Linked DNA regions of Sporomusa termitida. The protein of the gene in region 1 interacts with the protein of each later gene in a pairwise test. Links are inferred from orthologs where the notes say so. Each region holds a gene or a part of one and is shown on either strand. Other genes may lie near its edges. The genes, in order: serC and selB.

Region 1 (3,274 bases):
AAGCTCTTGCATCCGTGCGTTAAAATTACTTTCCTCGGCGCCGCCACAGCTTGTGCAACCACAATCGCAAGCAGCACAAGCGTCAACATTGCAACCTGTTTCTTTATCCATACTAACAGCTCCTTTTTGATGCACAAAATTGAATTACTATTAATTACTATATAATGTTCGCGTTTCCATTTGTTAACACCTGCTATTATTGTAAAAAATCGGGTCCATTCTCCTAATGTAAACAGAGCGGTTATTAAGTGGTAAGAAAAACCGGCCTCCTAAGCTGCGGTTATTGGCACCTAGAAGACCGATGATATTATTATAAGCCTTTTTGCTCAATTCCACTATATAAAAATCCCAGATGATTCGTTGAATTCAGGAGCACCAGCCGCCACTTTCCATCTTGATATTCAAACACATTAATACAGGTATTATCCTGTTTAATCTGCCAAAAGTGAGACAAATCAATGTCCAGTATATCACACAATACAGCCTTGTTAACCGCATCGTGAGCCACTACCAGCACAGTTTGTCCCTGATGCCGGGCGGCAAAATCCCTAAACGCGGCCATAGACCGGTCACGAACAGTCGTAATATCCTCCCCGCCCTGTCCCGGCATGGTAACACCTACTACCGAACTCTTCCACTGGGCTAATAGCTCCGGATACGTTTTGCCAACATCATCACTTAGAAGACCTTCCCATTCACCATGGTTAATCTCCAGCAACCGGCTGTCGGTATTGACGGCTAAGCCATGAGCAGCCACACACATCATGGCTGTATCCACAGCCCGGGACAGGGGGCTGGCATAACAGATATCGATGGGAATATCCTTAAGGGCCTGAGCTGCCAGCTGGCCCTGCTCCCGTCCGAAGGCGGTGAGCGGTGTGTCAATCTGGCCCTGATAGCGTCCTTCCTTATTCCAGGTTGTTTCGCCATGCCGGACTAATATAAATCGGGTAACTGCCATATTTTCCTCCTTAAACTCTATCTCTTAGATCATTTGCAGTGCTGCCTGCTATGCATATTCTTTGTAAAAAGACAGCATAAATTCACGCAATGCCTGACAGGATTCATAAGGAACGGCATTATAGGCGGATGCCCGGCAACCGCCCACAGAGCGATGCCCGGCTAAACCAACAAAACCATGCCCTTGGGCAGCCTCAAGAAACTTTTTTTCCAAAGCTTCACTGGCCAGCCGGAATGTGATGTTCATTAATGAGCGCGCAGCCGGCTGGGCGTGGCCAAGGTAAAAGCCGTTGCTCCCATCAATGACATCATAAATAAGTCCCGCTTTCTGCCGATTATGCTGATAGAGGGCCGCTGCCCCGCCCTGCTCTTTTACCCACTCCAGCATCAGCTTTACCATATAAATACTAAAAGTGGGCGGCGTATTATACAGCGAGTTATTTTTGCCATAGATTCCGTACCGCAGCATTGTCGGTATATTTTTATTGGCCTTTTCCAATAAATCGCGCCGGATGATAACCACCGTCACACCAGCCGGCCCAAGGTTCTTCTGGGCCCCGGCATAAATCAGGGAAAACTTGCTGACATCAAAGGGCTTGGACAGGATATCGCTTGACATATCGGCTATGAGCGGTACGGCCTCGGTATCAGGGAACTCCTGCCAGGCTGTACCAAAGATGGTATTGTTGGAAGTAATATGTAAATAGGCCGTTTCGACATTATATTGTATCTCGGCCAGGGCTGGTATCTGGCAGTAGTTGCCGGCTTTGGCGGAAGCAGCAACAAATACCTCACCAAGCCTTTGCGCTTCTGCATACGCTTTTTCAGACCAGACACCGGTCAGGACATAACCGGCTTTTGTTCCTGCGGTCAAGAAGTTAAGCGGTACCATGGCAAATTGGAGACTGGCACCGCCTTGCAGAAATAAAACCTCATACCCTGCCGGGATTGCCAGGAGTTCTTTTAATAGCTCAATTGCCCGGTTATGGACGGCCTCATACTCTTGGCTGCGGTGGCTCAGTTCCATAACCGACATGCCTGTACCATTAAAATCAAGTAGTTCTGCCTGTGCCTTTTGCAGGGCTGTAAGCGGCAGTGCTGCCGGCCCGGCATTAAAATTATATACCCGTTTATAGTTCTTTTCCATAAATCCACCTCATAAAAGTCTCGCCCCCCATGTGACTATGAAGCAAGCAAGACAGATATTTCTCAGACCGAATATGTTTTAGCCTAAAAACAAAAAATCCCTCATCCCATTACAGGGACGAGAGCTATTTCCCGCGTTGCCACCCAGATTGCCTTTCGGCCGACTTTTGCCGCTATACCGGGCGCACCCGTCAGATTTATCATCAGCCACTTCCAGGCGGAATTAACTGTTACTCACGCCAGCTCTCACCAACCGCCGGCTCTCTGAAGATTGTAAGCAATTAACTTCCTGTTCATCATGTTAAGCAATTTAACTTGTTTTCGATTATACAGGATACGCCGTCCGCAGTCAAGTGTATTCAAGCCAAAAACTTTTAAAAAATCCAGGCTGTTTTTTATCCTGTGGCTAACCTGCTCTAAGACTTCCGCTTCGGCAAAGGGGCGCCAAGAGCGGCTGAATCCCTGGCGAAGGGCAACTACTCTTCAAATGGGGTTAAGCCCTGAAGCTAAGGGTTCCTTATACGCCGAGCACGGGCATCAAGGGCAGCGACAAGCTCATTACGGGTATTACTTAGCTGCCCGGCCTGAATTCGTTCTAACAAATTCCGCTGAAAACAACCTACACCGGGGCCACCGCCAATGGCGGCAGCAATTTCCTGCCCACTCAGCCTAAGCTGGACAGGAAAAAACGGTACCTCCTGCACAAGCCGGCCGGCAAGTTTCCTGATATTTTCCAGGCCGTTTATGTCCGGCTGGGTATGGCCTGCCAACCGGTCAGCCTGATGCAGGCTGAATAGCTGTGCCAAGGCAACAGTAAATTGACTGTTGCTTTTAAAATCACCGGCTAAACGTTTAAGCCATTTTAAAACAGCCTTACGCTCTGCTACCGGTAAAACCAGATGCTGACGAACAAGCCACACTACTCTATCCATTATCCGGCGTTCGACCCGTAACCTTGACAAAATCGTCAATGCTGCCAGGGCCCCGGCTTGATCGTGCCCAGGATCAGACGGCTGCCCAGCCCGGTTCAAAGTACGCACTCCCGGCCAGCCTTTAGCAATATCATGCAGGAGCGCGCTCCAGCGCAGGTGTAGCTCCGGCGGTGTCAGGGCCACAGTTTCCAGCGTATGACGCCAGGCATCATACAAATGATATTGCCGGTTTTGCG
Region 2 (3,223 bases), 240 kb from region 1 along the record:
AGACAGAGCCGTCAGTTATCGAGCAGCTGGCCCTGGGATTTGATCTTGTTACTTTTAGCTGTGATAAACTGCTGGGGGCCGGGCAGGGGGGCATTATTGCCGGGAAGGCAGAGTATATCCACCTAATGAAGACACATCCGCTGCTGCGGGCCGTCCGTATTGATAAGCTGTCATTAGCCGCCCTTGAAGGCACTCTGCAGGACTATATGGCCGGCGATCCCTGGCAGGATATTCCGGTGCTGGCAATGCTGACGATAACCCCCCGGGCTTTAAAGGAGCGGGCTGAAGGTCTGTATCGGTTGCTTGTTCAGCAGAACCCGCTGCTTACTTGCCAGGTAGTAGCATTAAACTCGCCGGTGGGAGGAGGGGCCTTGCCGGCAGCCGTGCTGACAGGCTATGGTGTGGCTGTAACCCTGCCGGGCATAAGTGCCGGGTGTTTGGAGAGCCGTCTGCGGCAAAGGGAGATGCCGATTGTTGTCCGGATACAAGACGAGAGGGTTATTTTTGATGTGCGCTGCTTAGCCGAGCGGGACTTGCCGGAGATTGCTGCAGCTTTTAAGACTATGTCTTAGTCAGGAGGAAAGAGCATCTTGAAGTGTGTTATCATTGGTACTGCCGGCCATGTTGACCATGGCAAGTCGGCTGTGATCAGGGCACTGACTGGGACTGATACCGACCGGCTGAAAGAGGAAAAGCTACGGGGAATTTCCATTGATTTGGGGTTCGCCGCCCTGCCTTTGCGCGCTGAGCTGGTTGCGGGGATTGTCGATGTACCCGGCCATGAACGTTTTCTAAAAAATATGCTGGCCGGAACAGGCGGTATTGATCTGGTCCTGCTGGTTATAGCGGCCGATGAGGGGGTTATGCCCCAGACCAGAGAACATTTAGCCATGCTTGAATTATATGGAATCAAACAGGGAATTATTGTTGTCAATAAAATAGATAAAGCAGATAACGAATGGCTGGAGCTTATTGAGAGTGATATAAGAGAGTTTATAGAGCCAACTTTTTTAAAGAATGCTCCCCTTTGCCGGGTATCGGCGCTCACTGGCGAAGGGATTGCGGAACTTGGGGAGAAGTTGGCCGAAATAGCAGGCCGGTTGACTGCCAGGGATTGTAATGCGCCTTTCCGACTTTGGCTTGACCGGGTCTTTTCCATTAAAGGTCATGGCCTTGTGGTGACCGGCTCGGTATTAAGCGGACAAGCTCAGGTTGGTGATACCCTAAGATTGTATCCGTCAGGCCAGCTTATTCGTGTGCGCGGCCTGGAGTGGCATGGCGCTAAGGTTAACGGGATTGTGGCCGGTCAGCGGGCAGCCGTTAATCTAGCCGGGCCGGAACTGGAGCAAATCAGCCGGGGTATGATCCTCAGCGCGGTTGAACGGGGAGAAGTCAGCCAGATCTGGGATGTGGCTGCCGATTGGCTGCAGGCCGTCGAGAGTGGCCTGCGCGTCAGGTTGCATTTAGGAACCGGTGAATTTCTGGGCAGGATTTATGCTTTTAAAGGAGCCTCTCATCGTCTGATGCGGCTAATTTTGGAACAACCGCTAGCCGCCGGCAGTGGTGACCGGGGTATTATCAGGCTATATTCGCCGCAGCATCTGCTGGGAGGGGTTACCTTAATAGCCCCAGGCCGGGCCACAAGGCGTTTAACCGCCAGCCGAACTGCCCTGGCGGCAGCGGTGAGTACGGCCGATCTGTCTGCAGCTGTTTATTACCGCCTGGCCGAAAGCCCCTTGTTGCTGACAAGGGCGGAAATCCGGCAACAAAGTGGCTATTTGTCCGACAAAACTGTGGATGAAATAATTGATAAGCTGACTGCACAGGCAAGAATACATTGTCTGGACGGGACCTATATTGCCGCAGAGATATTTGATCAACAAACCAGAGCTATTACCGGTATTCTGAAAGAGTATCATAAAACCCAGCCAGAGCGGAGTGGCTTATCCAAAGAAATAATCCGGCAGAAGCTGCAGCTTGCTGAAAAAAGCTTTGAAACATTACTGGCAGTATGGCTACGCAAGGGCATGGTGGCAATTACCGGCGGCGATCTTGCGTTAAAGAGCCATGCCGACAAACATGGTGACTGGAAACAGGAACTGGTTGGCCAAGCGGCAGTTTTTTTGGAAAATATTGGCTTGGAAAACGTTAGCCCGGCCTTGCTGGCGCAAAAATTATTATTGCCGGCCGATAAATCTAAGGCTGCTCATGACATCCTTACGCGGGCCGGCGTGCTAATAAAGGTTAATGATATTTTTGTATACCGCAAAACAATTCAGTACATTGTACAGCTTATTCACAAGCATTTTCAAGGCCATGAGACACTTACAGTGTCAGAGTTACGGGATATACTGAACACTTCACGCAAGATCGCAGTACCGGTAATGGAATACCTTGATGTGAATAAATATACAGTGAGGATTGGAGATGTTCGCTATCCTAGCCGTAAAATCCTGGATTTATCAGAATAAACTTACTTTAAATTTGCATATTGACAGCAAAACGATTCGTTTCTATAATTAAACTCAAAACATATAGTGTACATTTCGGTATTTTTGGAATGTACATATGTTTTAAGGGAGTGTGTCTAGGGTTCCGCGCTGCTACAGCGGTCTGGACCAAGCGGCACAGGTGCAGCGTGGCACGCACTACACCGTGGGTATAAAAGACCCGGCGGAAGGTCCCAAGGGAGGGGTATCTTCGCGCTGGGCTTTTTTTTGTTCCTTATTAAATATAAGGCTGACTAGAATGTTCAAACGGGCGTTAGCAGCAGCCGATTGAAGAGGGTGGGAGAGTAGAATGTGTAGAATAGGGGCTATAAAAAGCAAAGTAGCATTTCATCCGTCGCTGGCACTGCATTTGATGCTGCCTCAGCAGGAGGGGCACGATAACTCCGGTTTTGCCATGGTCATGCAAGACCTCGAAGGAGTTTTCGCCAATTATAAAGATAAACCATTATTATCCATGGCTTGTACCCAAAAAGGGGCCGCGCTGGTAGAGCACTTTATGGAAACCAACAACTTTACCCCTGTTTATGAATGGATTCCCCGTGGTGTCCGTCAGCCCGGATTAGATATTAAAGCTATGCCCTATTATATATTCCGGGCCTATGATTATCCGGAATATTACCGTACTGCCACGCCGGAGGCCAAAGCAGAATTATTGTTAGACACGCGGCTGGCTCTGCGAGTGTTACTTGAGAACGAAGATCAGGGCTATGTGT

The links.
Region 2: the proteins of serC (region 1) and selB interact in binary tests that used the Escherichia coli proteins (3 or more experiments, as listed by UniProt). The link is inferred for Sporomusa termitida from one-to-one orthologs.

What each region holds. Positions count from the first base shown.
Region 1 is NZ_CP036259.1:4,575,538-4,578,811, forward strand. What follows is about bases 59-3,009. They hold serC (3-phosphoserine/phosphohydroxythreonine transaminase), read right to left. Parts: upstream 2,108-3,009; coding sequence 1,010-2,107; downstream 59-1,009. Other genes in these bases: SPTER_RS21120 (tetratricopeptide repeat protein), read right to left, coding at 59-111; SPTER_RS21125 (histidine phosphatase family protein), read right to left, coding at 311-961; SPTER_RS21135 (CCA tRNA nucleotidyltransferase), read right to left, coding at 2,613-3,009. In the rest of the region: more of SPTER_RS21120, read right to left, coding at 1-58; more of SPTER_RS21135, read right to left, coding at 3,010-3,274. UniProt on the Escherichia coli protein: Catalyzes the reversible conversion of 3-phosphohydroxypyruvate to phosphoserine and of 3-hydroxy-2-oxo-4-phosphonooxybutanoate to phosphohydroxythreonine. Is involved in both pyridoxine and serine biosynthesis.
Region 2 is NZ_CP036259.1:4,813,707-4,816,929, reverse strand. What follows is about bases 131-3,030. They hold selB (selenocysteine-specific translation elongation factor), read left to right. Parts: upstream 131-590; coding sequence 591-2,471; downstream 2,472-3,030. Other genes in these bases: SPTER_RS22265 (class II glutamine amidotransferase domain-containing protein), read left to right, coding at 2,800-3,030; selA (L-seryl-tRNA(Sec) selenium transferase), read left to right, coding at 131-572. Outside these bases: more of selA, read left to right, coding at 1-130; more of SPTER_RS22265, read left to right, coding at 3,031-3,223. UniProt on the Escherichia coli protein: Translation factor necessary for the incorporation of selenocysteine into proteins. It probably replaces EF-Tu for the insertion of selenocysteine directed by the UGA codon. SelB binds GTP and GDP.